DNA from 2 places in the Thalassospira indica genome. Region 2 is predicted to be linked to the other one. Evidence: predicted binding sites of a transcription regulator. Region 2 holds the regulator's gene; the other holds the start of a gene.
The links. The regulator HrcA, encoded in region 2, represses chaperone genes, less so after heat shock. The targets are predictions, from matches to a motif close to GTTAGCACTCNCCNNNGGNGAGTGCTAAC.

Region 1 (12,176 bases), 1.8 Mb from region 2:
AATCTGCGAACACAAAAAAAGACGGGCGGTTAAACCGCCCGTCAGTCTTATCAGGGGAAGCTTCTCAGGGAGGAGAGACAGTCCTTAGCCGGTCACCGCAATCTTGCGCGGTTCGGGCTTCTGTTCTGCTACCTTTGGAAGAGTAAGCAACAGAACACCGTTCTTGAAGGATGCGGTAATATTGTCGGCATCAATGGTATCATTCAGGCGGAAGGACCGCTTGAAGCTGCCATAGCTGCGCTCGACAACATGGGCGCCATCCTTGCTTTCACGGCTGAATTTCTTCTCGCCGGTGATGGTCAGAACACCGTCAAGCACTTCGACATTGACGTCATCCTGTTCAACGCCCGGGAGTTCGGCAGAAAGTTCAAAATGATCTTCGCCGTCATAGATGTCGATCCGCGGGCTCAGCAACGGCTGGGTCGCCTCGCCTTCTTCGGAAGATACCTGTGCCGACGGGGCAGCACGGTGACCAAAGATCGAACCGATCATGCGGTCAACGTCACGGGAAATAAGAGTGAAAGGATCACCGTAAGTCGGTGCAGAAGACGGACGACGGGATCCATTAAGAGTCTGAAGACCAGTCATTGTAGTACCCTCCATTACAGACGAGTATTCTTGCGCCATCAGTCCAGACCAAGCTGCAACCTTGACGCGCATCGGGGCACCATGCCCCTTTCCGATCTTGAGATAGATCGGGTGAAAATTTCTGCAAGTGGGTCGATGCATTTTTTTGCGAATTTTTGATTTTTTCTGATCGCCTGCTTGGAAAACTCCCTGCTGGCATTCCATTCCCTGGAAAAATTCAACATGACGCTGGCGCCCGCCCCGCCCCCGGATTAGCTTCATCCCATTGATTGGCGCACGCGCGCCACCGTCCGAGTTAAAGGAACGCATATGAGCACTCTTTTCACCCCGCTTTCACTGGGTACGCTATCCCTTGATAACCGCATTATCATTGCACCGATGTGCCAATATTCCGCCGATAACGGCAAGGTCACCCATTGGCATGACATGCATCTGGGCAATCTGGCGCAATCAGGTGCCGGCCTTCTGATTATCGAAGCCACCGCCGTCGAACCCGAAGGTCGCATTACCTATGGCGATGTCGGCCTGTGGGATGACGAAACCGAGGCTGCACTTGGGAAAACACTCGCGGCTGTCCGTAGCCATTCCGACATGCCGATTGCCATCCAACTGGCCCATGCCGGGCGCAAGGCATCCTGTGAAAAACCGTGGCTTGGTGGCCATGCCCTTTCCCCGGACCATGAAAATGGCTGGCAGGTTTCGGCCCCCTCTGCCGTACCGTTCCGTGACGGCGATCCAATCCCCGAGGCAATGACAAAATCACGCATTGCAGACGTCATTCAGGCCTTTGTGGAGGCTGCTGAACGCTCGGTCCGGTTGGGCTTTGACGCGATTGAAATTCATGGCGCGCATGGCTATTTGCTCCATCAATTCCTGTCGCCGCATGCCAACAAGCGCGATGATGAATATGGCGGCTCGTTTGAAAACCGCACCCGCATCGTGATCGAAATCTATGACGCCATCCGCAAGGCCGTTGGCACGGACTATCCGCTCGGCATCCGTATTTCGGCAACCGACTGGGTCGAAGGCGGCTGGGATATTGATCAAAGCGTCGCGCTGGCCAAAATCCTCAAAGACCGTGGATGCGATTTTATCGACGTTTCATCGGGCGGCCTTCATATCGATCAGCAAATCCCGCTCGGCCCCAATTATCAGGTGCCGTTTGCCGCCCGCATCAAGGCCGAAACCGGCATGACCACAATTGCGGTCGGCCTGATCACCGAGGCCGAACAGGCAGAAGCCATCACCTTTACCGGTCAGGCCGATGCCATCGCCCTTGCGCGCGGCATTCTGTATGACCCGCGCTGGCCGTGGCATGCCGCCGCAACGCTGGGGGCCGAGGTCAAGGCCGCCCCACAATATCTGCGCTGCCAGCCCCGGACGCTTAAAAAGCTGTTTGGTTGACACCTTTTGAATTCAGCAAAGAGCCCGCCCGTGTGCGGGCTCTTTTTTATTGCCGCTTAGACAAAGAAAAGGGGCCCGCCAGTGGCGAGCCCCTTCCGTTATGCGATAGGTCGGTTGGGTAAGGCTTAGAAGCCCATACCACCCATGCCGCCCATACCACCCATGCCGCCCATGTCAGGCGCACCGCCAGCCGGTTTGTCTTCGGCTTTCTCGGCGATCATGCATTCGGTGGTGATCAGCAGACCAGCGACCGATGCTGCGTCCTGCAGAGCAGTACGAACAACTTTGGCCGGGTCGATGATGCCAGCTTTGACGAGGTTGGTGTATTCGCCCTTCTGAGCGTCGTAACCGAACTCTACATCGTCCTGCTCAAGCAGTTTACCAGCAACAACAGCGCCGTCTACGCCAGCGTTCTGTGCGATCTGGCGAACCGGTGCCTGCAGGGCACGGCGAACGATGTCAACACCGATGGTCTGGTCGTGGTTTTCACCTTCAAGGCCTTCGAGCGCCTTGACGGAGTACAGCAGAGCCGTACCACCACCAGCAACAATGCCTTCTTCAACAGCAGCGCGGGTTGCGTGCAGGGCATCGTCAACGCGGTCTTTGCGTTCTTTCACTTCGATTTCCGAAGCGCCACCGATTTTGATCACTGCAACACCGCCTGCGAGTTTCGCAAGACGTTCCTGCAGTTTTTCACGATCGTAGTCAGAGGTGGTTTCTTCGATCTGGGCGCGGATCTGGCCAACGCGTGCTTCGATCTGTGCTTTCTCACCAGCACCATCAATGATGGTGGTTTCTTCTTTGGTGATAGTAACCGATTTCGCGGTACCGAGCATATCAAGCGTAACGCTTTCCAGTTTGATGCCGAGATCTTCGGAAACAACCTGACCACCGGTAAGGATGGCGATGTCTTCGAGCATGGCTTTACGACGATCGCCGAAGCCCGGTGCTTTAACAGCAGCGATTTTCAGACCACCGCGCAGCTTGTTGACAACCAGGGTTGCCAGTGCTTCGCCTTCGATGTCTTCAGCAATGATCAGAAGCGGCTTGCCGGACTGAACGACCGACTCAAGCAGCGGAAGGATCGGCTGAAGCGAGGAGATTTTCTTGTCGAACAGCAGGATGTACGGAGCATCCATTTCTGCGACCATTTTCTCCGGGTTGGTTACGAAGTACGGAGACAGGTAACCACGGTCGAACTGCATGCCTTCGACAACGTCGAGTTCGGTGTGCAGGCCTTTGGCTTCCTCAACGGTGATAACGCCTTCGTTGCCAACTTTTTCCATGGCTTCTGCGATCATGTCGCCGACTTCACGGTCACCGTTTGCCGAAATGTTACCAACCTGTGCGATCTCGTCGCGACCGGCAACTTTACGTGCACGGCTCTGGATGGATTCGATCACTTTGGTGGTCGCAAGGTCGATACCGCGCTTCAGGTCCATCGGGTTCATGCCGGCAGCAACAGACTTGTTGCCTTCACGAACAATGGCCTGTGCCAGAACGGTTGCGGTCGTGGTGCCGTCACCCGCCAGATCGGCGGTTTTCGAAGCGACTTCGCGAACCATCTGTGCGCCCATGTTTTCGAACTTGTCGGTCAGTTCGATTTCTTTGGCGACCGAAACACCGTCCTTGGTCACGCGCGGTGCGCCAAAGGACTTTTCGATAACAACGTTACGACCTTTCGGGCCGAGGGTCACCTTGACAGCGTCTGCCAGGATGTCGACACCACGCAGCATTTTGGCGCGTGCGTCAGTGGAGAATTTTACTTCTTTAGCAGCCATAATATTCTTTCCTCTCTATGAGACGGATGAACGTGGATAAATCACCCAAACGGGCTGAATTAGTCCATGATGCCCATGATGTCGGATTCTTTCATGATCAACAGCTCTTCGCCGTCGACCTTGACTTCGGTGCCCGACCATTTGCCAAACAGGACTTTGTCACCTGCTTTGACGTCGAGGGCTACGACCGAGCCATCTTCTTTACGAACGCCAGAACCAACAGCGATGACTTCGCCTTCCTGCGGTTTTTCTTTGGCGGTATCCGGAATAATGATGCCACCGGCAGTTTTGGTGTCGGATTCGACACGACGTACCAGTACTCGATCATGCAGCGGACGGAACTTCATTTTAGACAACTCCGTGTTTAAGCTAAGGCTCGTTAATAACTAAGACTAACCGGGATGAGCCCGTATTAGCACTCACCCCCGGCGAGTGCTAACAGCATTTATTGGAGTACCAGTTCAAAGTCAATAGGGAGATGTAAAAAGACGCAGAAATGTCACGATTTTTGGCGTTTTCCGCGTACGGAGCGCAGCAAAAATCCGCCCCCGTTTCAAAGCGGGCTGATCAAAACATTTTCATGCCTCGGAAACAAGCCCCGACACCACGCCGCAGAAGAATATATATCGGGCTGTCACACTTGCTTTTGTCAAAGGGCTGTTTGGCAGGTTCGGTTCAGGCGACGAAGATGCATGGTTCAAACACCTATGAAAAAGCGGACTTCACGTCTAAGCTCCAGCCAAAGAACGCAAATAACATCCAATGACCGCGCAAACACCCGGATTGCAAAAAATGTCGTGCAGTAAAAATTCATCGCCCCCGACGTCCGGGCCTTCAGCCAAACGGCAGGAGCTGATCGCACCCGCTTTTCTGTTATTTGCCCTTGTCGGTTTGTTTTCTTCGCAAACAATTAGCACTGAGTCTTGGGCCGATGAGGCTGATGTCGAATGCCCGAAAAAGATCGCCTATGTCGAAAATGACCCGATGTCGCAGAAGTCGATTGTGATCTTGCAGAAACTCTATGCGGATCTCGGCTGCCCGCTTCAGGCCGTCAAACTGCCAGGGCGTCGGGGGCTGTTACATTTCAACCAAGGCCTCGTGGATGGCGAGTTATACCGCGCAATCCCGGGCGAAAAGAACTATTCCCGCGCGTTTGTAAGATCATCGGTTGCTCTCCGCGAAATTGCAAACCGGCTTTGGCGCAATCCGAACGATCAAGCCCCATCAACGCCAATTGCCTTTACGCTGGGCGTGATATGGCAGGAGAAGTACGTCCATGCGGATACGGCCAAAACCGGCATCACGCACAAGCCGATGATGTTTAATACGGAAAAGCACCAAGCCTATGCCGAAGGCCGCATCACGCGTTTTCTGTCAGCAGATAGCAATATCGACGACATGCTGACACAGGGCATTCTGGCCGACACACCAGCACCGGTAATCGAGGAGACGATTTCGGTCCTGCCGCTTTATCATTATCTCGGTGCGGAATTCGAACCCTTCATGAAAAAATTCTGGGTAAGCGGATTAAATGGTTGATCTTACCTTTGCATGAGAGTGAGACAGACCGGCATCTCATCGGATTATCTGGTTGATGCTTCACCTACTGCTGGTGCATGTTTCCTTCGCTAATTCCAGCAAGAACCCCACACGCCTCAACTTCCCGGTCATCGTTGCAACTCGCTCTCAGTGAAACGAGTTGTTTCTCAAGCGCTTGCAGAGCGGTTATCTGCGACCGCACATGAGAGATGTGATCATCGAGCAAGGCGTTGACGGCGGTACAAGGCTGATGAGGGTCGTCCTGATAGCTCTGTAGTTCGTGAATCTCAGCCAGTGACAGGCCCAGGATTCTGCAGCGACGGATGAAGGCCAGCCCCTCACCATGCTTCTCGGTATAGACACGGTAACCGTTGTCCTGCCGATCAGGCGGCGGCAACAAGCCCTGCTGTTCATAGAAGCGGATCGTCTGTGTTTCGACCCCTACCAACTGCGCCAACTGACCAATGCGCATCAGCCTCCTCCCCAACGGATTCTTTACTCTATTGACCTTATAGTAGCTTTATAGTTTTAAATGGTACCACAACATTGTTCAAGTGGAGTCGTATCATGAGCAAATCCTGTGGTGGCGCCTGTGGCGGTGATGCAACGTCCGCAGCGGATACCGATATACAGGCCTCCTCCGAGGCGCCAGGGAGATGGGTCAGTGTTTATGCCGTGCCGAAGATGGACTGTCCATCAGAAGAACGAATGATTCGCCTAGCCCTGAACGGCTTTGAGGAGATTCGGGCGCTGTCCTTCGACTTGTCGAACCGCCGGCTGAAGGTCGTGCATGACGGCGAGGTCGAGCCCGTCACCTCGAAACTGAAGACCTTGGGGCTAGGCGCCTCGCTTCAGGAAACCGTCGCTGCAAATCCGGAGACCATCAAGGCCGCCGAGTTTTCGGCAGCTTCTGCTAAGCAAGAATCCGGGACCCTGCGCTGGTTGCTCGGCATCAATGCACTTCTGTTCGTGGTGGAAATGACTGCCGGTCTGATCGCCCAGTCCACCGGCCTGATTGGAGAATCCCTGGACAATTTTGCCGATGCGGCGGTGTACGGGCTTGCCCTTTATGCGGTTGGACATAGCGTGAAAATGCAGGTACGTGCCGCGCATCTTGCTGGTGTACTGCAACTGATCTTGGCTGTGGGCGTGCTCGTAGAGGTGGTGAGACGCTTTGTATTCGGTAGTGAGCCTGAATCGCTGGTGATGATGGCTATCGCATTCGTCGCATTGATTGCCAATACCAGTTGTCTGCTGCTCATATCCAAACATCGGGAAGGCGGGGCGCACATGAAGGCAAGCTGGATATTCTCGGCCAACGACGTGGTGATCAACCTGGGGGTCATCACCGCCGGCGCCCTGGTCGCGTGGACCGGTTCCAATTATCCGGATCTGATTATCGGCACCATCGCGGGGGGCATTGTACTTAACGGTGCCAGACGCATTTTGGCGTTGAAGGGTTAAATAATGCTCATTATTGGCAAAAAGCTCTCGCCGTATGCCCTATTGTTCATATCGGGCCTGCTGGCAGCGTCTGATCAGGCTGTAAAGTGGCTGGTGCAGCAATCAATGGCCTATGGCGAGTATGTTTCGGTGACCCCGTTCTTTAACTGGGTGCACCTATGGAACACCGGTGCCGCATTCAGTCTTTTTGCGAATGGTGGAGGCTGGCAGCGCTACTTTTTTATCGGAATCGCGGTAGTGGTCTCGATTTTTCTGATCAAGCTGATCCTTGAAAATCGTCATAAAGGAGAAGCCATCGCTTACAGTCTTATCCTCGGTGGCGCCATGGGCAACCTGATTGACCGGGTCTTTCGCGGCTATGTTGTGGATTCCTTTGATTTCTATTGGCGAGACTGGCATTGGCCGGCCTTCAACCTGGCTGATATTGCAATTGTCCTCGGTGCCTTACTTTTCGTTTCCAGCAGCTTGTTGGGTAAAAAAGCAAACACCAATGCCGAGCCGGATGGATCTGACTGACACCTACGCCTATACAACACCATGACCGAACTTCCCGACAACATCCTTCACCTGCCGCAATACCAAGTACTGGGCTGCAAATCAACCGACGACGAAATGCACTTCCAGGTGGACGTGCCCGATCCCATCGCCTGCGAGGAATGCGGCGTGCAGGGTGAGTTCGTACGGTTCGGCAAGCGTGACGTTCCCTATCGTGATCTGCCCATCCACGGCAAGCGGGTCACTCTCTGGGTGGTCCGCCGCCGATACACCTGCCGGGCCTGCAAGACAACATTCAGGCCCCAGCTACCGGAGATGGTGGACGGATTCCGTATGACACTGCGGCTGCATGAGTACGTGGAGAAGGAATCCTTCAACCACCCCTACACCTTTGTGGCGGCACAGACCGGCCTGGACGAGAAGACGGTGCGCGACATCTTCAACGCCCGCGCCGAGTTCCTGGGGCGCTGGCACCGCTTCGAGACGCCCCGCATCCTGGGCATTGACGAGCTATACCTGAACAAGCGCTACCGCTGCATTCTGACCAACATTGAGGAGCGAACCCTGCTCGACCTGCTGGCCACCCGCCGCCAGGACGTGGTGACCAACTACCTGATGAAGCTGAAAGACCGGCAGAAGGTCGAGATCGTCAGCATGGACATGTGGAACCCCTACCGGGCAGCGGTCAAGGCTGTGCTGCCCCAGGCCCGTATCGTGGTCGATAAGTTCCATGTGGTGCGCATGGCCAACGATGCCCTAGAGAGAGTGCGCAAGGGCCTCAGAAAGGAGCTGAAACCGTCCCAGAGCCGGACTCTCAAGGGAGACCGGAAAATCCTGCTGAAACGCGCTCACGAAGTCTCAGACCGGGAGCGCCTCATCATGGAGACCTGGACAGGCGCGTTCCCGCAACTGCTGGCCGCCTACGAGCACAAGGAGCGCTTCTACGGCATCTGGGACGCCACCACACGGCTCCAGGCAGAAGCCGCCCTGGACGAGTGGATAGCCACCATCCCGAAGGGCCAAAAGGAAGTCTGGAGCGATCTGGTCAGGGCAGTGGGAAACTGGCGCGAAGAGACCATGACCTACTTCGAGACGGACATGCCCGTCACCAACGCTTACACGGAGTCCATCAACCGACTGGCCAAGGACAAGAACCGTGAAGGGCGCGGTTACTCCTTCGAGGTGATGCGGGCACGAATGCTCTACACCACGAAGCACAAGAAGAAGGCACCGACTGCGAAGGTCTCTCCTTTCTACAAGAAAACCATCGGTTACGGACTGCCGGACTTCGCAGAGGAACTCAACTACGGAGTCGATCTATCAACCATCTGAGGGTGGTATCAGATTGATGGGGTGAAGGTGCCCCATCAACCATTAAATCCGTATACCCAAAATTCTCTGCTCTCGTCGCGCAAACGGATCCATTTCGCAAGGCTCAGAATCAATAAACGTAACGACGGACGCCACAACCTTGATAGAGCCGACCACCCATTCAATTGCAACGCTCGGAATTTTATAAAAATGCGCATATGCACGAAGGCCAAGCATCTGCTATCCATAGTCTGGACGAATTAATTTACCCTGCACAAGGCAGCACGGATGCAATTTGAAGAGCTGGAAATTCCCGATGTTAAGTTGATCTTCCCAAAAAAATTTGGCGACGAGCGGGGTTTTTTCTCTGAGACCTATAATCTGGAAGCCTTTGCCAAAGCTGGCATTGATCAGCAGTTCGTGCAGGACAATCATTCTTTATCGAGCAATGTCGGCGTACTGCGAGGACTGCATTTTCAATGTCCGCCCTTTGCCCAAGACAAGCTGGTTCGGGTCATCAGAGGCCGCATTCTGGATGTCGCAGTCGACATTCGCGCCAAGTCAAAGACGTTCGGGAAATGGGTTTCAACTGAAATCAGTGCAGAAGACTGGAATCAGATATTCATTCCCGCCGGTTTTGCCCACGGCTTTGTCACGCTCGAGCCAGATACGGAAGTGAACTACAAGGTATCAGCACCTTATGCTCCGGAAAGCGAACGCGCGATAATGTGGAATGATCCGGACCTTGGCATCGACTGGCCGTTTGGCAAAAGCCAGGTCACGCTGTCGGCAAAAGACGAGAAAGCCATAAGTTTTGCAAGCTATCGCGAGAACCCGGTATTCTAGTCCCACTTAAAGGATATCGTAGGTTTTTAGAACCGTCTGGAGATATACCTTGTAAGAGCTTGCGCCAAACTCGCTTATCAGCTTTTCAAACTGCTCGACCGAGATCATGCCCTTTCTCAGCGCGATTTCTTCGGGACAGGCAATCTTGAGGCTTTGGCGGCTCTCGACGGTACGGACAAAATTGGCGGCATCAAGCATCGCCGCGTGCGTTCCGGTATCGAGCCAGGCATAGCCCCTGCCCATCTTCTCGACCTTCAGTGTGCCGCGTTTAAGGTAAGCCTTGTTTACGTCGGTAATTTCGAGCTCACCACGTTTGGACGGTTTGATCGATTTGGCGATGTCGACGACATCTGAATCGTAAAAATACAACCCCGTCACGGCGAAGTTCGATTTGGGATTGGCGGGTTTTTCCTCAATATCCAGGGCCACACCATCGCGGTCAAACTCAACCACGCCATACCGCTCAGGGTCCTGAACGTAATAGGCAAACACCGTTGCCCCATCGGATTGGGCCATTGCATTGCCCAACAATTCGGTCAGGTTGTGACCAAAATAGATGTTGTCGCCCAAAATCAAACAGCACGGGTCGTTACCGACAAAATCCGCACCAACAATAAACGCATCTGCAAGGCCGCGGGGTTCAGGCTGAACCGCATATTGAAGGCGGATGCCCCATTTCGAACCATCACCAAGCAGGTCTTTGAACAGCGGAACATCGCGGGGCGTGCTGATAATCAGGATGTCTGTGATACCCGCCAGCATCAGCGTAGTCAGCGGATAATAGATCATCGGCTTGTCATAGACAGGCTGCAACTGCTTGGAGACAACCAGTGTCGAAGGGTGCAACCGTGATCCTGTCCCGCCTGCCAGTATGATCCCTTTACGCATCCGCATTTTCCTTCCCACGCCCTCTGATAACAGCCGTCAGGCTGTCCTCAACATTTGGCAACTTGATACCAAACGTATCATTGATAAGCCTGCAAGACAGCACAGAGTATTCCGGCCTTTTTGCAGCAGTTGGAAATTCCGAGGACTTGATTGGCAAAACCACACAGTCTTTGCCTTTCCAATCCTCACCCCATTCCTGCAAAGCGATCTTGTGAATGCTCTTGCCAAACTCAAACCACGTCATTTCTTGATCTGACGTCAGGTGATAGGTGCCGAATTTATCAAACTCGGCAGAGGTCGCCGCACCGCAAAGCTCCAAAATAGCATGTGCCAAATCATGGGCGCTTGTGGGACACCCGGTCTGATCATCGACAATTCGAACCTCATCCCTTTGCGCCATGAGATTGAACATCGTTTTGACGAAGTTTTTGCCAAACTGGCTGTAGACCCAGGATGTCCTCAATATAAGGTGCTTTTGATGCGCCTCGCGAACAGCAACCTCACCCGCAAGCTTGCTGTTACCGTAAACACCCAGGGGCGAGACCTTATCTTCCTCGCGATAAGGCTTTGTTCCCTTCCCGTCGAAAACATAATCCGTCGAGACATGGATCAGCGGGATGGCGCGTTTGGCGAGGGCTTCTGCCATTGCGCGAACTGCATCGCCGTTAACCTTGAACGCGATGTCTTCGTGCTGCTCGGCCAAATCCACGGCGGTGTATGCCGCTGCATTGACAACAATATCCGGTTGCAAGCGGTCGATAACGGGTTCGATTTGGGAAGCATCCTCAAGGTCACATTCTTCCCGACCAACAAAGACCAGTTGCGCGTCGGGAAATTCATGCGCGGAAGCAGCCAGACACCTGGCAAGCTGACCATTTTTGCCAAACACCAGTATTTTAGGCATCGGCCTGCCCCTTGGCACTTCCCAGACGTTCGCCTGCATATTTACTTTTTAAAATCGGCTCCCACCATTCGCGATTATTCACATACCACTCAATGGTTTGCCGAAGGCCGGTTTCGAAATCGTATTTCGGCTTCCAACCCAACTCATTCTGCATTTTGGTTGGATCGATGGCATAGCGCCAATCGTGGCCGGGGCGGTCTTTAACGTACGTAACCGCTTCATCAAAATTCTCGAACGAGATGTCGGGCACGATCTCTTGCACCGTATCAAATATGCGTTTGACGACGTCGATGTTGGTCAGCTCGTTACAACCGCCAACATTGTATTTCTCGCCAATGCGGCCCTCGGTCAGGATCTTGACCAGTGCCTCTGCATGATCCTCAACATGCAGCCAGTCGCGTGTATTCAAACCCTCGCCGTAGACAGGAAGCTTCTTGCCATGCAGCAGGTTGAGCGCCATCAGTGGAATGAGTTTTTCCGGGAACTGATAGGGACCGTAATTGTTGGAACAATTACTGATGACAATAGGCAATCCATAAGTATGGTGCCAAGCCTGCACCAGATGATCCGAACTCGCCTTGCTGGCAGAATAAGGTGAGGTCGGGGCATACGCGGTCTCTTCGGTGAACAGCCCTTCGCTGCCAAGCGAACCATAAACCTCATCCGTCGAGATATGGTGGAATCGAAATTGTGAACGTTTATCCGCCGGCAGCTTATCGAAATACGCACGCGCAACGTCAAGCAAGTTAAACGTACCAACCACATTGGTCTGAATAAAATCAGCCGGTCCGTCGATCGAACGATCAACATGACTTTCCGCCGCCAGATGCATCACCGCATCGGGCTGAAAGTCATCAAAAATTTTAACTATGGCGTCCCGGTTGCAGATATCCTGATGGGCAAAATGGTAGTTATCGCGTGCAGAAATCGACGCCAACGTCCGCAGGTCACCCGCA
Region 2 (12,176 bases):
GCCAACGAAAACTGTATCGACCCGATAGGAATTTCTCACTTTTTCTAGTTGATATTCGAATAGTTTAGTGAAGGCAAAATCCGTCATCCCAAGCTTGTACGACGTCAAGCAAATACTACTTAATATAAGAACCCATGCCATAGTAAATATGGCAAATTTCACCACTAAACGACAATAATTTTGTTCATCCGCAGAATTAGAATTGGAAATAAAGGAATTCCGAAACATCATTTAACTTCAGAAGTGAAATTGAAAAACAGAATCTCACGAACAAAACAGACCAAATATTTATTCGATTCTCAAAATTCTCCGAATACTCAGGAGAATACCGATGATAATCGATATTATTTGGCATCAAAAGTGAAATAATAAAGCCCACCGGCAAAATCGTTACTACAACCCAAAGATTAATCGGCCCTAACCCATCGAATTTTAGAAACGGCAGGTCATTCAACATCGTTGAAGATAGCCAAATAGGTAGTGAAGCTCCATTCATCCCCAGCATACCTTGATACATGCTGATTGTGGTACCGATATCTGCAGAGCGGAAAGGAACCCACGCAACGATTACAACAAGTAAGGTCGATCCAAATGCTAACCAACGAGGTAGTATCAACGATACTTGAAGTCGCCATACATGGTTTGCAATAATAAATAGCCCGTGCATCACACCCCATAGTAAGAAATTCCATGAGGCGCCGTGCCAAAATCCGCCAAGGGCCATCGTCAGAAGAATGTTTCCAAACTGTCTAGTTCTACCGGCCCGGTTTCCACCGAGAGGTATGTATAGGTAATCACGCAAAAACGCAGACAATGTGATATGCCAGCGCTGCCAAAATTCAATAATTGACGTCGATTTGTAGGGTGATGCGAAGTTGATCGGCAATCGCATCCCAAAAATAAGTCCTATGCCGACAGCCATGTCCGAATAGGCGCTGAAATCGAAGTATATCTGTAAAGTGTATCCAAGAGTAGCAACCCAAGCCTGCACAAAATCTGGCTGATATCCAACAGCAGCAGCATCAAATATTGGACTTGATATCAGAGCGGCACTGTCGGCGATGATGACTTTCTTAAAGAGGCCGAGGGCAAAAATTGAAGTTCCAAGATACAAATTTTGCCAAGTTCTCTTATCCGCCAACTGCTCAAACTGCGGGATCAGCTGACGATGATGTACGATTGGACCGGCAATAAGCTGCGGAAAGAAAGTCACAAACAAACCGTAACGCCAAAAAGAGTGCTCTCCTTTTTCACCCTTGTACCGGTCGACCAACCACGCGATCTGCTGAAAGGTGAAGAAGGAGATCCCGATGGGAAGAATTACTTTTTCAAAGGATATCTCTTTTCCCAAAATTTCAGAAATGTTTTCAACAAAGAAGTATGAATATTTAAAATACCCTAAAAGAGACAAATTAAAAGCGACACCCAGAATCAGATATATCTTATTTCTGCGCGCACTTCCCGCTCTATTCATGCGGTTTGAAACATAAAAATTAATTATAATACTGGCTAAAATGATAAATATGTACTTCCAGAACCACCATCCATAAAAAACAAGACTAGAAGCAAAAAGAAATTTGACCCTTATTTCGTTTCCCTTTGATGTGCCTTGCGCAACCCCTGGAAAAAAGTTGATTCCGTAATTGCAGAGCACGTAGACGACAGGCAGAAAAACAAAAATGAATTCGTACGAATTGAACAGCACCTGCCTAACGCCCCTAAATAAAAACTTCTGTCAAATAAGCGAGAACTTAAACAGTTTCCCTAGCAATGAGATCCACCATCTCACAACCAAAGATCGAAAATCTTTCCTTCATCTTTACCCAGGAAGTCAAATCGCAAAAATCCATTGCATCGGGGGTTCAATCGAAGACAAAGCATTACCCAAAACAACAATTACACTGTCTAATCGCCGATTTACCTGAAGACCTCACTTCTAACAAGCCCGCCAAAGAAAAGAGCTTGCAGATCAACTACGACTTCTGCGTTGCAAACCTGAGTGCCCCGACAGCAGTTGAGATTGACAACCATGCCAGCATGGCGGGCCAGTTTGAAAACAGGCTTTGTGTCACCGAGAAGGGGAATAGAGACATCACCAAGCACCCCAAGTAAAGCCCACCAAGAAACCGGGCCTCACGCGCCCCCAAAAGGGCTTTCACACCTTTCCAGTACAAGACCACCATAAAAACGGTAAATGGAATGGTGCCAATCAAACCGGTATCCGACAACCATTCGATGTAAAAGTTGTGTGGATGCGGGTGACACAGCGCGCTGTCCAATCCTTGCTGCACATAATCTTTGCAAACCAAGGGAAAGTTTCCCATACCGGTCCCGGTTATCGGGTTCTCACCAAAGAAGCGTAATCCCAGTAACGCAAGCTGGCCATAAATTGAGTCAGTATAGTCAGAAAGCACGTTGGCCAGTTCCTCAACCCGCCCCCATATACGCTCGCTCGTTAAGAGCAGAAATGTCAATGCCGCCCCTCCACACAGGGACAAGCAAACCGCTATCTTACGAGCAAATTTTCCAGAAAGAAGCAGGCTGAAAGTTACCAGCAAAAGAGCCAACAATGTCAGCACACTTGCTGCTCGCTCACCACTCAAAAATACAACCGTTAGCAGAATTGGTGACAAACAACACGCTGCTACAAAAAGCCTGTTGGTTTGCTTCCGAACGCAAAGAACGAAACTTAATGCGCTCGTTGCCAGACCCAGTTTCGCGAGATACATGCCAATATTTGGCCGATCCAACGGTCCTGTTAGACGCCCCCCCGTTTCACCCATATTCTGTCCGGACAACGGCGAAACACCAACCAAAAACTGATAGATCGCATCAAGTGCCGCCACCGCCATCGTACACAGCACAACGACACCAAATCGACGGATCGTGCGCTCATCGGACAAGACCCACCGAGTTACTCCCGCGTAAAAAATGATAAACCTAAGCCAACTGAGTGAACGCCCATAACTTTTGCCCACATACTCGGCAAAAGGAGAGACCAAGACATTCATCAGAACAAAGATAATCAGAAGAACAAGAATGTCTTTTTCGCTTGCCCATGACCAATCCTTGGCGCACCAAGACCGCACCAGAAAAATCACCCCAATCAGAACGACCGAGATGTCAGCTACCGCACGGGTAAACAATAAAAATGCTGGAAGGCAAAACAGTAAAACGCTAGCAGCAAGGTGCAGCTTTCGATCAAACGAATTCATTTTTTACGAGTTCACTTTTTCAATGCCGCGGATGTTTGGTAAATGTCGCAAAATATTTCGGTAAGGTTTCAGTGCCAAGGGGTTTGGGTCAATAAATCCGATTTTTCCCATCACGTAGCGCGCAAACAAAGGTATCACCGGCAAGGGTGCACCATCTCGGCGCGCCTTTTTCAGTGCTGACACACATTTGCGATACAGCTTCACGCGCGTTTCGTGTGGCAACTCCGGGTGGGCCTCCAGAAAGTTCAGATAGACCAAAAATCGATCATGATTGAGCTGCAAGGTATTTTGCGAAATGTGACTTCCCACGTCCGGCACCATCGTAAGAACCATGTCCGTATCAAGAAGGCACTTTGCATGCGCTGAAAGTCGCAATGGCAAAGATTCATCCTGCACAAAAACCGTCTCGTCGCACCCACCTGCGACGATAAAAACATCCCGTTCAACAAGCCAAGTCATCCGCACCATACCACGACCAAGGACCCTCTCAAGCGGATTCTGGTGGATACCGAGCCTGAAGTCTTGCTCAATCGGAGGAGCTACCACTTTATCGATGGGTTCGGTCGTCTTGCGGCAATGACCGTGCACCATGTCTGCATTATGCTGTTTTGCAAGTGAAAGCAGCATCTCAAGCGCATTTGGTGCTAGAATTTCATCACAATCAAACAGTGCCAGATATTTGCCATTTGCGGCCTCGGCTCCCTGGTTGAGCCGAATTGATGGACCCGCATTGACTGTATTGCTAATTACCCGAACAAAGTCGTGCTTCGCTGAAAATTCTTCAAGGATCGCCAGAGAACCATCTGTCGACACGTCATCTACGAAAACAACCTCAAAAGGTATTTCGCCCGTCTGACCCAATAAAGACGCAAAGAAATAGCGAAGAGCATTTTCTTTGTTGTAGACTGGCAGAACAAAACTGACTTCGGGTTGCATAGTTTTCGCAGCTCATTTTTAAGTCGATTTCTGCTTATAACCAGTCAAATCGGTCTCGAAAAGACTAAAACGCAACCCCAGCCCAAAACGACAATACCCCAGCACATCAAAAATGTGCTGGGGTATGGTGCCCAGGAGAAGACTCGAACTTCCACGGCCTAATGGCCACTGGCACCTGAAGCCAGCGCGTCTACCAATTCCGCCACCTGGGCATAGGGGCTTGCGGTATTTGTTCGGGCGGTGTCCGCCGGAACGGGGCGGAATATACGCGGTCAGGCTTAAGTGTCAACCAACTTTTTGATGGTTTGGTGAAACTTCCTGCGCCCGATTGCGAGTACGCGCCAATCGCCCGGTTTTTCTTGGCGTTTTGCCGGTTTCGGCCTTACACCGCGTGGTCGAATAAATAGGCCAGAACACCGTTCAAACGGTTCCTGCCCTGATCAGTGGCACGCAGCCCCGAAGAATCACAGATCAGATCACCGGACTCGATCAGGGTTTCGAGCCTATCCGACGCCAAAACATCACGCGGTCCCTTGCCGATGATGCGTTCAAACCGTGCAGTCGGAACGGTTTCATTGAGCCGCAGCCCCATCATCACCATTTCAAGCAGACGTTCATCAGTCTCGAGCGCGGTTTCTTCCTGCGTGCCATGACCATACTTTTCCACCCGGTCCAGCCAGACATCCGGCGCCCGGTGACGTCGCACCGCCATCGGCGTGGTATTGCCATTGGCCCCGACCACCGCTTCGCGGCCATGCGCACCGGGGCCAATGCCAAGATAATCGCCATAGCGCCAGTAGACGAGGTTATGGCGGCTTTCCTGTCCTGGTTTGGCGTGGTTGGACACCTCGTAACATCGATAGCCGGCACGTTCGGTCTCTTCCTGGGTGATCTCGTAAAGCTCGGTCGCAAGGTCTTCGTCCGGCACGACAAGATCGCCGCGCTGATGCAGGGTATAGAATTGTGTTCCGGGCTCGATGGTCAGTTGATAAAGCGAGATATGGCCATTGGCGATGCCAAGCCCCTCGCGCAGTTCTGCGCGCCAGGCCTTGGGATCGTGTTCCGGGCGGGCATAGATCAGATCAAACGAAAAACGATCAAACACCGAGGTCGCAACATCAAGCGCCCGCATGGCTTCCCCGGCACTGTGCAGGCGACCAAGGAATTTCAGGTCGCGGTCATTCAGCGCCTGAATGCCAATCGACACCCGGTTGATCCCGTTGGCGGCAAATGCCGAAAAACGGTCAATCTCGACTGTGCCGGGATTGGCTTCGAGCGTGATTTCCAGATCATCCGTTACAGGCCAGAAAGATTTGATGTCCTCAATCAAGGCCCCAGCGGTTTCCGGGTCCATCAGCGATGGCGTGCCCCCACCAAAAAACACCGATCCCACTATCCGCCCCGGATGACGGGCCGCACCATAAGCAAGCTCCGCCCGAAGTGCGGTGCGCCAGCGCGCGTGATCAACACTGTTCGCGACATGGCTGTTGAAATCGCAATACGGGCATTTCGACAGGCAGAATGGCCAGTGGATATAAATGCCAAACGGCACGGTTTCACTTGAGGCTGCGGACACGCGGGACTCTTTTCAAACGCGGGAATGTTGGCCGATAAACTAACACGCACCGCAGATCATGACATCCGCGATGCGTGCATAAGTTCAATGCAGGTGGTTAAACCTGAAATCAGTCTTCGAAGCAGGCCTTGACCAACTGGCGGAAGGCATCGGCCCGGTGGCTCATTTCATGCTTTTTCGCCGGATCCATTTCGCCAAAGGTTTCCCCGTAACCCTTGGGCTGGAAAATCGGGTCATAGCCAAAGCCGTGCGCACCGCGTTTGGGCCAGACAATTTCGCCCTCTACCCGGCCTTCGAAATTCTCGACATGCCCGTCCGGCCATGCCAGCGACAGGGCACAGATGAACGATGCCCGGCGGTCCGGATGATCGCCAATACCGTTCTTGACCTTTTCCATCGCCATGTCGAAATCCTTGTCCGGCCCGGCCCAGCGCGCCGAATAAATCCCCGGTGCGCCATCAAGGGCCGAAACCGCCAAACCACTGTCATCTGCAAGGGCCGGAAGATTGGCCCCATTGGCCGCCGCCGTTGATTTCAGCTGCGCATTGCCAATGAAGGTTTTTTCGGTTTCTTCGGGTTCGGGCAGGTCAAGGTCACCGGCTGAGAAGACCTCGATGCCAAACGGTTCAAGAAGTTCGGCGATTTCCTTGATCTTGCCTTTGTTGTGGCTGGCGATGACGAGTTTTTTTTCCGTGAAACGACGGGCCATGGTCTTGCCTGAAATACGATATCCAACTGATGCGAAAAAACGGCAGGCCCGATGCCCGCCGTTAAAATTAAGGTGCCTTAAAGCCCAAGCGCCTCACGCTGCTTGGCGAACAATTCCTTGCAGCCTTTTTCCGCCAGCGCGAACATCTGGTCATAGGATGCGCGATCAAACGGCACGTCTTCGGCGGTTGCCTGCACTTCGACAATGCCGCCATTGCCCGCCAGTACAAAGTTAGCATCGGCCCCGGCATTGCTGTCTTCGGCGTAATCAAGGTCAAGCACCGCTTCACCTTCATAAATACCGCATGAAATCGCTGCCACCGGCTGGGTCAGCGGGATTTCCTTGATCAGGCCAAGGCGACGCACACCCTGAAACGCCAGATGGGCCGCAACATAGGCACCGGTGATCGATGCGGTGCGGGTACCGCCATCGGCCTGAATAACATCGCAATCAAGGCGCATCTGCATTTCACCCATCGCCTTCATATCGGCAACCGCACGGATCGAACGGCCGATCAAACGCTGAATTTCCTGGGTGCGCCCGGACTGACCACCACGGGCGGCTTCGCGTTGCATGCGGCTATCGGTTGCGCGCGGCAGCATGCCGTATTCGGCAGTGATCCAGCCCTTGCCGGAATTGCGCATCCAGCCCGGCACCTTGTCTTCGACCGTGGCGGTACAGATCACATGCGTGTCGCCGAATTTGATCAGACACGAGCCTTCGGCATATTTGGAAACGCCGGTTTCAATCGTTACATCGCGAAGCTGATCGGGGGTACGGGCGGAAGGGCGCATGAGAAGGAACCTCTTGGTTGTCTGGGCTGCGTCCGTGGCGATTTGATTGCCCGCGCACGAAGCGAAACTGTCCTGAAAAATTTGGCCCAAAGTAAGATGTGACCCACCAAACGTCCAGCAGTTTCCCCGGATGTTTTTATCTGTTCTGGTGCAATCCTGGCGCAAAGCAGTTAAACCAACAACTTCGACCAAACTTACAAGCTCGGCTTAGCAATAGGCCGTGCAATTGACGCAATGCGTTTGCCTGACTAAATTCTCCTCACGTTTTACGCTTCATCCATCTGGATCAATTGGCACGCAACACATGGCGCATTTTGACGATACATTGCTGGGCGACATGAATGCGCGGTCACGTGAAGTGTTCCGCCAAATTGTCGATGCCTATGTCGAAACCGGTGAACCGATCGGATCGCGGTCGATCGCGCGTCGCATGTCCGAAAACCTTTCGGCGGCGACCATTCGAAATGTCATGTCCGATCTTGAAGAAATGGGTCTTCTGGTCGCGCCGCACATTTCGGCCGGGCGCCTGCCAAGTGAAAAGGGCCTGCGCCTGTTTGTGAATGCCCTGATGGAGGTTGGCGACCTTCCCAATGCCGAGCGCGACCAACTGACCAAAAACTGCGAACAGGCGGGCTATTCACTTGATCAGATGCTGGGCGAAGCAACCACGATGTTGTCAGGCCTGTCGCGCTGTGCCGGACTGGTGGTTGCACCCAAGACCGATGGCATTCGCCTAAAACAGATCGAATTTGTGGCCCTGTCGCCGGGCAAGGTCCTGGCCGTGCTGGTAGCCCACAATGGCAGTGTCGAGAACCGAATCCTTGATGTTCCGCCTGATTTGCCCGCCTCGGCATTGACAGAAGCGGCAAACTATCTAAATACCCGGTTGGCTGGAAAGACGCTTGATGATGCGCGCCTTTTGATGACGAAGGAGCGTGATCGTCTCAAGCAGGAGCTTGATGAACTTTCCGCCAATCTGATTGATGCGGGCCTGGCAACATGGGCCGGCGGGGTCAAGGGATCGTCCCTGATTGTGAAGGGGCAATCCCAGCTGTTGGAAAATATCGATACGATTGAACAGCTTGAGACCGTGCGCCGCCTGTTTAACGTGCTCGAAGCCCGCGATCAGATGATTGAATTGCTCGATGTGACGACGGATGCCCAGGGCGTTCAGATTTTCATCGGGTCGGAGAATAAACTGTTCGGCGGATCGGGTCTTTCGATGGTGATTTCGCCCTATCAGAATGCTGAAGGCAGCATTGTGGGTGCAATCGGGGTTGTCGGACCGACCCGGATCAATTATGCCCGGATCATTCCGCTGGTCGATTACACCGCCAAGCTGGTCGGTCGACTGATTGGATAAATCGCGGCGCTGCGTGTCAGGCCGCATAACGTGAAAGTAGCAAGGTTAGCCATGTCGGAAACCGCAAAGAACACTCCGGAAGATCTGCAGGACGTCAATGCAGAGGAAACCGCTTCTGAAGAGGTCGCAGCAGAGGCGACCGAGGAAGTTGTTGAGGACGCTGCACCCCAGGACCCGATCGCCGCACTTGAAGCCGAAGTCGCGGAGCTCAAGGACCGTCTGCTGCGCCAGGCCGCCGAGGTGGAAAACACCCGCCGCCGCGCGAAAAAAGACGTCGAGGATGCCGGCAACTACGCCATCACCAAATTTGCCCGCGACCTTTTGGATGTCAGCGACAACCTGCGCCGCGCGCTTGATGCTGCGGGCGATACGTCCAATGCCGATCCGGCGATGAAAACCCTGTTTGACGGGGTCGAAATGACCGAACAGGCCCTGCAAAAGGCGCTTGAAAAGAACGGCATCGAAAAGCTCGAACCGCTTGGTGAAAAGCTTGACCCGAACAAACATCAGGCCGTGTTTGAACTGCCGCATCCGGAATATCCGGACGGCCACGTCGCACAGGTCATGCAGGCCGGTTACGTGCTTAAGGGCCGTTTGCTGCGCCCCGCCATGGTCGGTGTGACCAAGAATCCGGGCGGTGAAAAACCAAGCCAGACCGACACCCCGGGCGGCAACGTTGATACCTCTGCCTGAGGTCCTCAAAGAAGATAAACCGGTTTTAGTGGATCGGGTTTAAAAACAGCCTCGCCAGACATACTTGGCGAGGCTGTTTTATTTGCATTAGGCTGGCGACACAGACCACAAGCACAGGACCCCTCCCATGCCGCTTAACCCCAACCTGATCGACATTCTGCGCGATGAAAAAGCCCCGATTGTCATCCTGACCGGGGCTGGCATTTCCAAGGAAAGCGGACTGCATACCTTTCGCGATCCCGATGGCATCTGGGCGAGATACGATATTTCCGAGGTCGCAACGCCTGAGGCCTTCGTGAGTAATCCCGACCTGGTGCATCATTTCTACAACGACCGTCGGGCTGGCTTGCATGACCCGGATGTTCAACCCAATGCCGCCCATCTGGCCCTGGCCCGGCTAGAGGCCGAATGGCCCGGTGATGTGCTTCTGGTAACCCAGAACATTGATGACCTGCATGGCCGGGCCGGGTCCAAAAACCTCATCCACATGCATGGCGAGCTTTTGAAAATCTGCTGCAATCACTGTGATCTGCTGACCGATTGGCCGGGCGACCTTGCCAAGGAAACCCCCTGCCCACGTTGCGGTAAGCCCGGTGGATTGCGCCCGCATGTGGTGTGGTTTGGCGAAATGCCGCTCGAGATGGAACGCATTTACGCTGCCCTTGGCGATTGCGGGCTTTTCATCTCGATCGGGACATCGGGCAATGTCTATCCGGCGGCCGGATTTGTGCAAGTCGCCCATGAAGAAGCCGGGGCCGAAACGGTCGAGCTCAATCTTGAACCCAGTTCCGGTGCCACCAGTTTTGATCACAGCCGCTATGGTCCCGCCACCGAACTGGTCCCGGCCTTTGTTGCCGCCCTGCTCGGTGATTGATAGCTGGCCTTAAGGATTGATCAATTCACGGAATGATTTCTCGCCCGCATCGCTAAAGCGCACAATCCGCGACTCCGGCATCCGTCGGGCCCAACCAAGATCATAGAACCGGTCCAGCAACGCCGCCCCAAATGACCCCGCCAGATGCGATTGCCGGGCACTCCAATCAAGGCATTCCCGGCACAACGGCCGACGCTTGGTCCGCAAGCCATCGAGATCAATGCCAAACGTGTTGGCAAAATCGATCCCGGCCGGTGTCAGGGCAACACCATTGATGTTGCTTTCAATCAGTTTGCGTTTGGCAAGGCCGTCAAACAGCGCAACCCCCATATCCCCGGCCAGATGGTCATAACAAACCCGTGCCTTGCGCAGTTCCGGATCCTTGGGACCGGTGCGCACGCGGTTATGCCCGACCCGATTGGCAATCCCCATCAGGACTTCCAGTGCCTCGACAATATCAGGGCCGCTGAGCGTGAAATAACGATGCCTTCCCTGCTTGCGCGGCAAAACGATCTGACCGGCTTCAAGCTTTGCCAGATGCGAGCTGGCGGTCTGTGGCGTCACACCGGCTTCTTGGGCCAGCTCGGCCGCGGTTAATGCCCGACCACTCATAAGTGCTGTCAGCATATTTGCGCGCGCCGGATCGCCAAGCAATGCGGCCACGCGGGCGATATCGGGTCCTTCTTTCATAGTTAGATGCTAATCGAAGCATTAATGCGCGGCAATCGGGATAATGGGGCCGCGTCACCCAACAAGATGTTTCTCCTGAAAGGACGCTGTCATGATTACCTGCTTCATTCGCTATGAAATCGACCCTTACAAAAAAGACGCCTTCATTGAATATGCCCAGAACTGGGGGCAGGCCATCCCGCGTTGCGGGGCGGACCTTGTCGGCTATTTCGCCCCGCATGAAGGATCGGTCTCGACCGCCTATGGTATCTATCACTTGCCTGATCTGGCATCCTACGAAGCCTATCGCGCGCGTCTGAAAGACGATCCGCTGGGCCGCGAGAACTACGAATTTTCCCAGCGAGAGAAATTCATCCTGCGCGAAGAACGCCAGTTTCTGAAAATTGCCTCCACCCCGCATACGGAGCTGATCAAACCATGATTGCCGTCATTTTCGAGGTCACACCGCGCGAAGGGCGCTATGACGATTACCTTGCGATTGCCGGTGATCTCAAACCCGTGCTTGAAACCATGGATGGCTTTATTTCAATCGAACGGTTTCAAAGCCTGACCAATCCCGGCAAGGTTCTATCGCTGTCCTTCTGGCGCGATGAGGACGCAATTGCCGCCTGGCGCAATCTGGGCGAGCACCGTACCGCCCAGATCAAGGGACGGCACAAAATTTTTGAAGATTACCGTTTGCGGGTGGCTGGCGTGATCCGTGATTACGGCCTTCATGACCGTGATCAGGCCCCGGATGACTCCCGCGCACAGCATGATCGCTGATCTGTAACGTCGATTATCGGGGCTCAGGCCTTTGCCGGTTTCGGGGATGCTTCTTCATCCCCGATTTCGCTACTCTCGGCAAATTCGGCAAATTCTTCTTCCACAGCATCCTCGACCGCTTTGGCACCGCCCTTGTAATCAAGCAGCATTACGGCCAGCACCACAATGCCTGCCCCGATGAAAATCACCGGCACCGGCAGCATGTCAAAGAAGATCAAATCCATCGCGACCGAGAATGGCAGGGCCGTATAGGCCGCAGGCGACACCACACTGGCATCCGCAACCCTGACAGCACGCAGCACCATGTAGTTGGTCAGCATGGCAAAGAAACCGGCACCCGACGCATAAAGCCAGTCGGCCATTGACGCCGGATACCAGGTGATCATCGCAATCGGCACCCAGATCGCAACCGCGATGATCTGTGGCCAGAACAGCATGGAAAAATTGGTTTCGGTCCGGGTCAGTACCTTGGCAAACAAAGTCTGGGCGGAAAAACAGAACGCCCCGATCAGGGCCGCGGCCACACCCAGCGGCACGCCAAAGCCATCCATCCGCGGCACA

Region 1: the regulator HrcA is predicted to act here: its motif matches at 4,185-4,213, upstream of groES (co-chaperone GroES).

What each region holds. Positions count from the first base shown of each region.
Region 1 covers NZ_CP031555.1:3,249,929-3,262,104, forward strand. Annotated here, with positions in the region: gene DY252_RS15320 (Hsp20/alpha crystallin family protein) at 85-588, opposite strand; gene DY252_RS15325 (NADH:flavin oxidoreductase/NADH oxidase) at 898-1,992, shown strand; gene groL (chaperonin GroEL) at 2,118-3,773, opposite strand; gene groES (co-chaperone GroES) at 3,833-4,120, opposite strand; gene DY252_RS15340 (hypothetical protein) at 4,566-5,312, shown strand; gene cadR (Cd(II)/Pb(II)-responsive transcriptional regulator) at 5,377-5,784, opposite strand; gene DY252_RS15350 (cation efflux transmembrane domain-containing protein) at 5,880-6,776, shown strand; gene lspA (signal peptidase II) at 6,780-7,292, shown strand; gene DY252_RS15360 (ISL3-like element ISPpu12 family transposase) at 7,314-8,603, shown strand; gene rfbC (dTDP-4-dehydrorhamnose 3,5-epimerase) at 8,871-9,428, shown strand; gene rfbA (glucose-1-phosphate thymidylyltransferase RfbA) at 9,435-10,316, opposite strand; gene rfbD (dTDP-4-dehydrorhamnose reductase) at 10,309-11,220, opposite strand; gene rfbB (dTDP-glucose 4,6-dehydratase) at 11,213-12,176, opposite strand, start outside.
Region 2 covers NZ_CP031555.1:370,129-382,304, reverse strand. Annotated here, with positions in the region: gene DY252_RS01845 (SGNH/GDSL hydrolase family protein) at 1-87, opposite strand, end outside; gene DY252_RS01840 (MBOAT family O-acyltransferase) at 197-1,705, opposite strand; gene DY252_RS01835 (O-antigen ligase family protein) at 1,974-3,215, opposite strand; gene DY252_RS01830 (glycosyltransferase family 2 protein) at 3,219-4,151, opposite strand; tRNA gene DY252_RS01825 (tRNA-Leu) at 4,277-4,363, opposite strand; gene hemW (radical SAM family heme chaperone HemW) at 4,534-5,727, opposite strand; gene rdgB (RdgB/HAM1 family non-canonical purine NTP pyrophosphatase) at 5,837-6,436, opposite strand; gene rph (ribonuclease PH) at 6,514-7,230, opposite strand; gene hrcA (heat-inducible transcriptional repressor HrcA) at 7,535-8,593, shown strand; gene grpE (nucleotide exchange factor GrpE) at 8,645-9,286, shown strand; gene cobB (Sir2 family NAD+-dependent deacetylase) at 9,414-10,160, shown strand; gene DY252_RS01790 (ArsR/SmtB family transcription factor) at 10,170-10,850, opposite strand; gene DY252_RS01785 (NIPSNAP family protein) at 10,942-11,271, shown strand; gene DY252_RS01780 (antibiotic biosynthesis monooxygenase family protein) at 11,268-11,615, shown strand; gene DY252_RS01775 (DMT family transporter) at 11,639-12,176, opposite strand, start outside.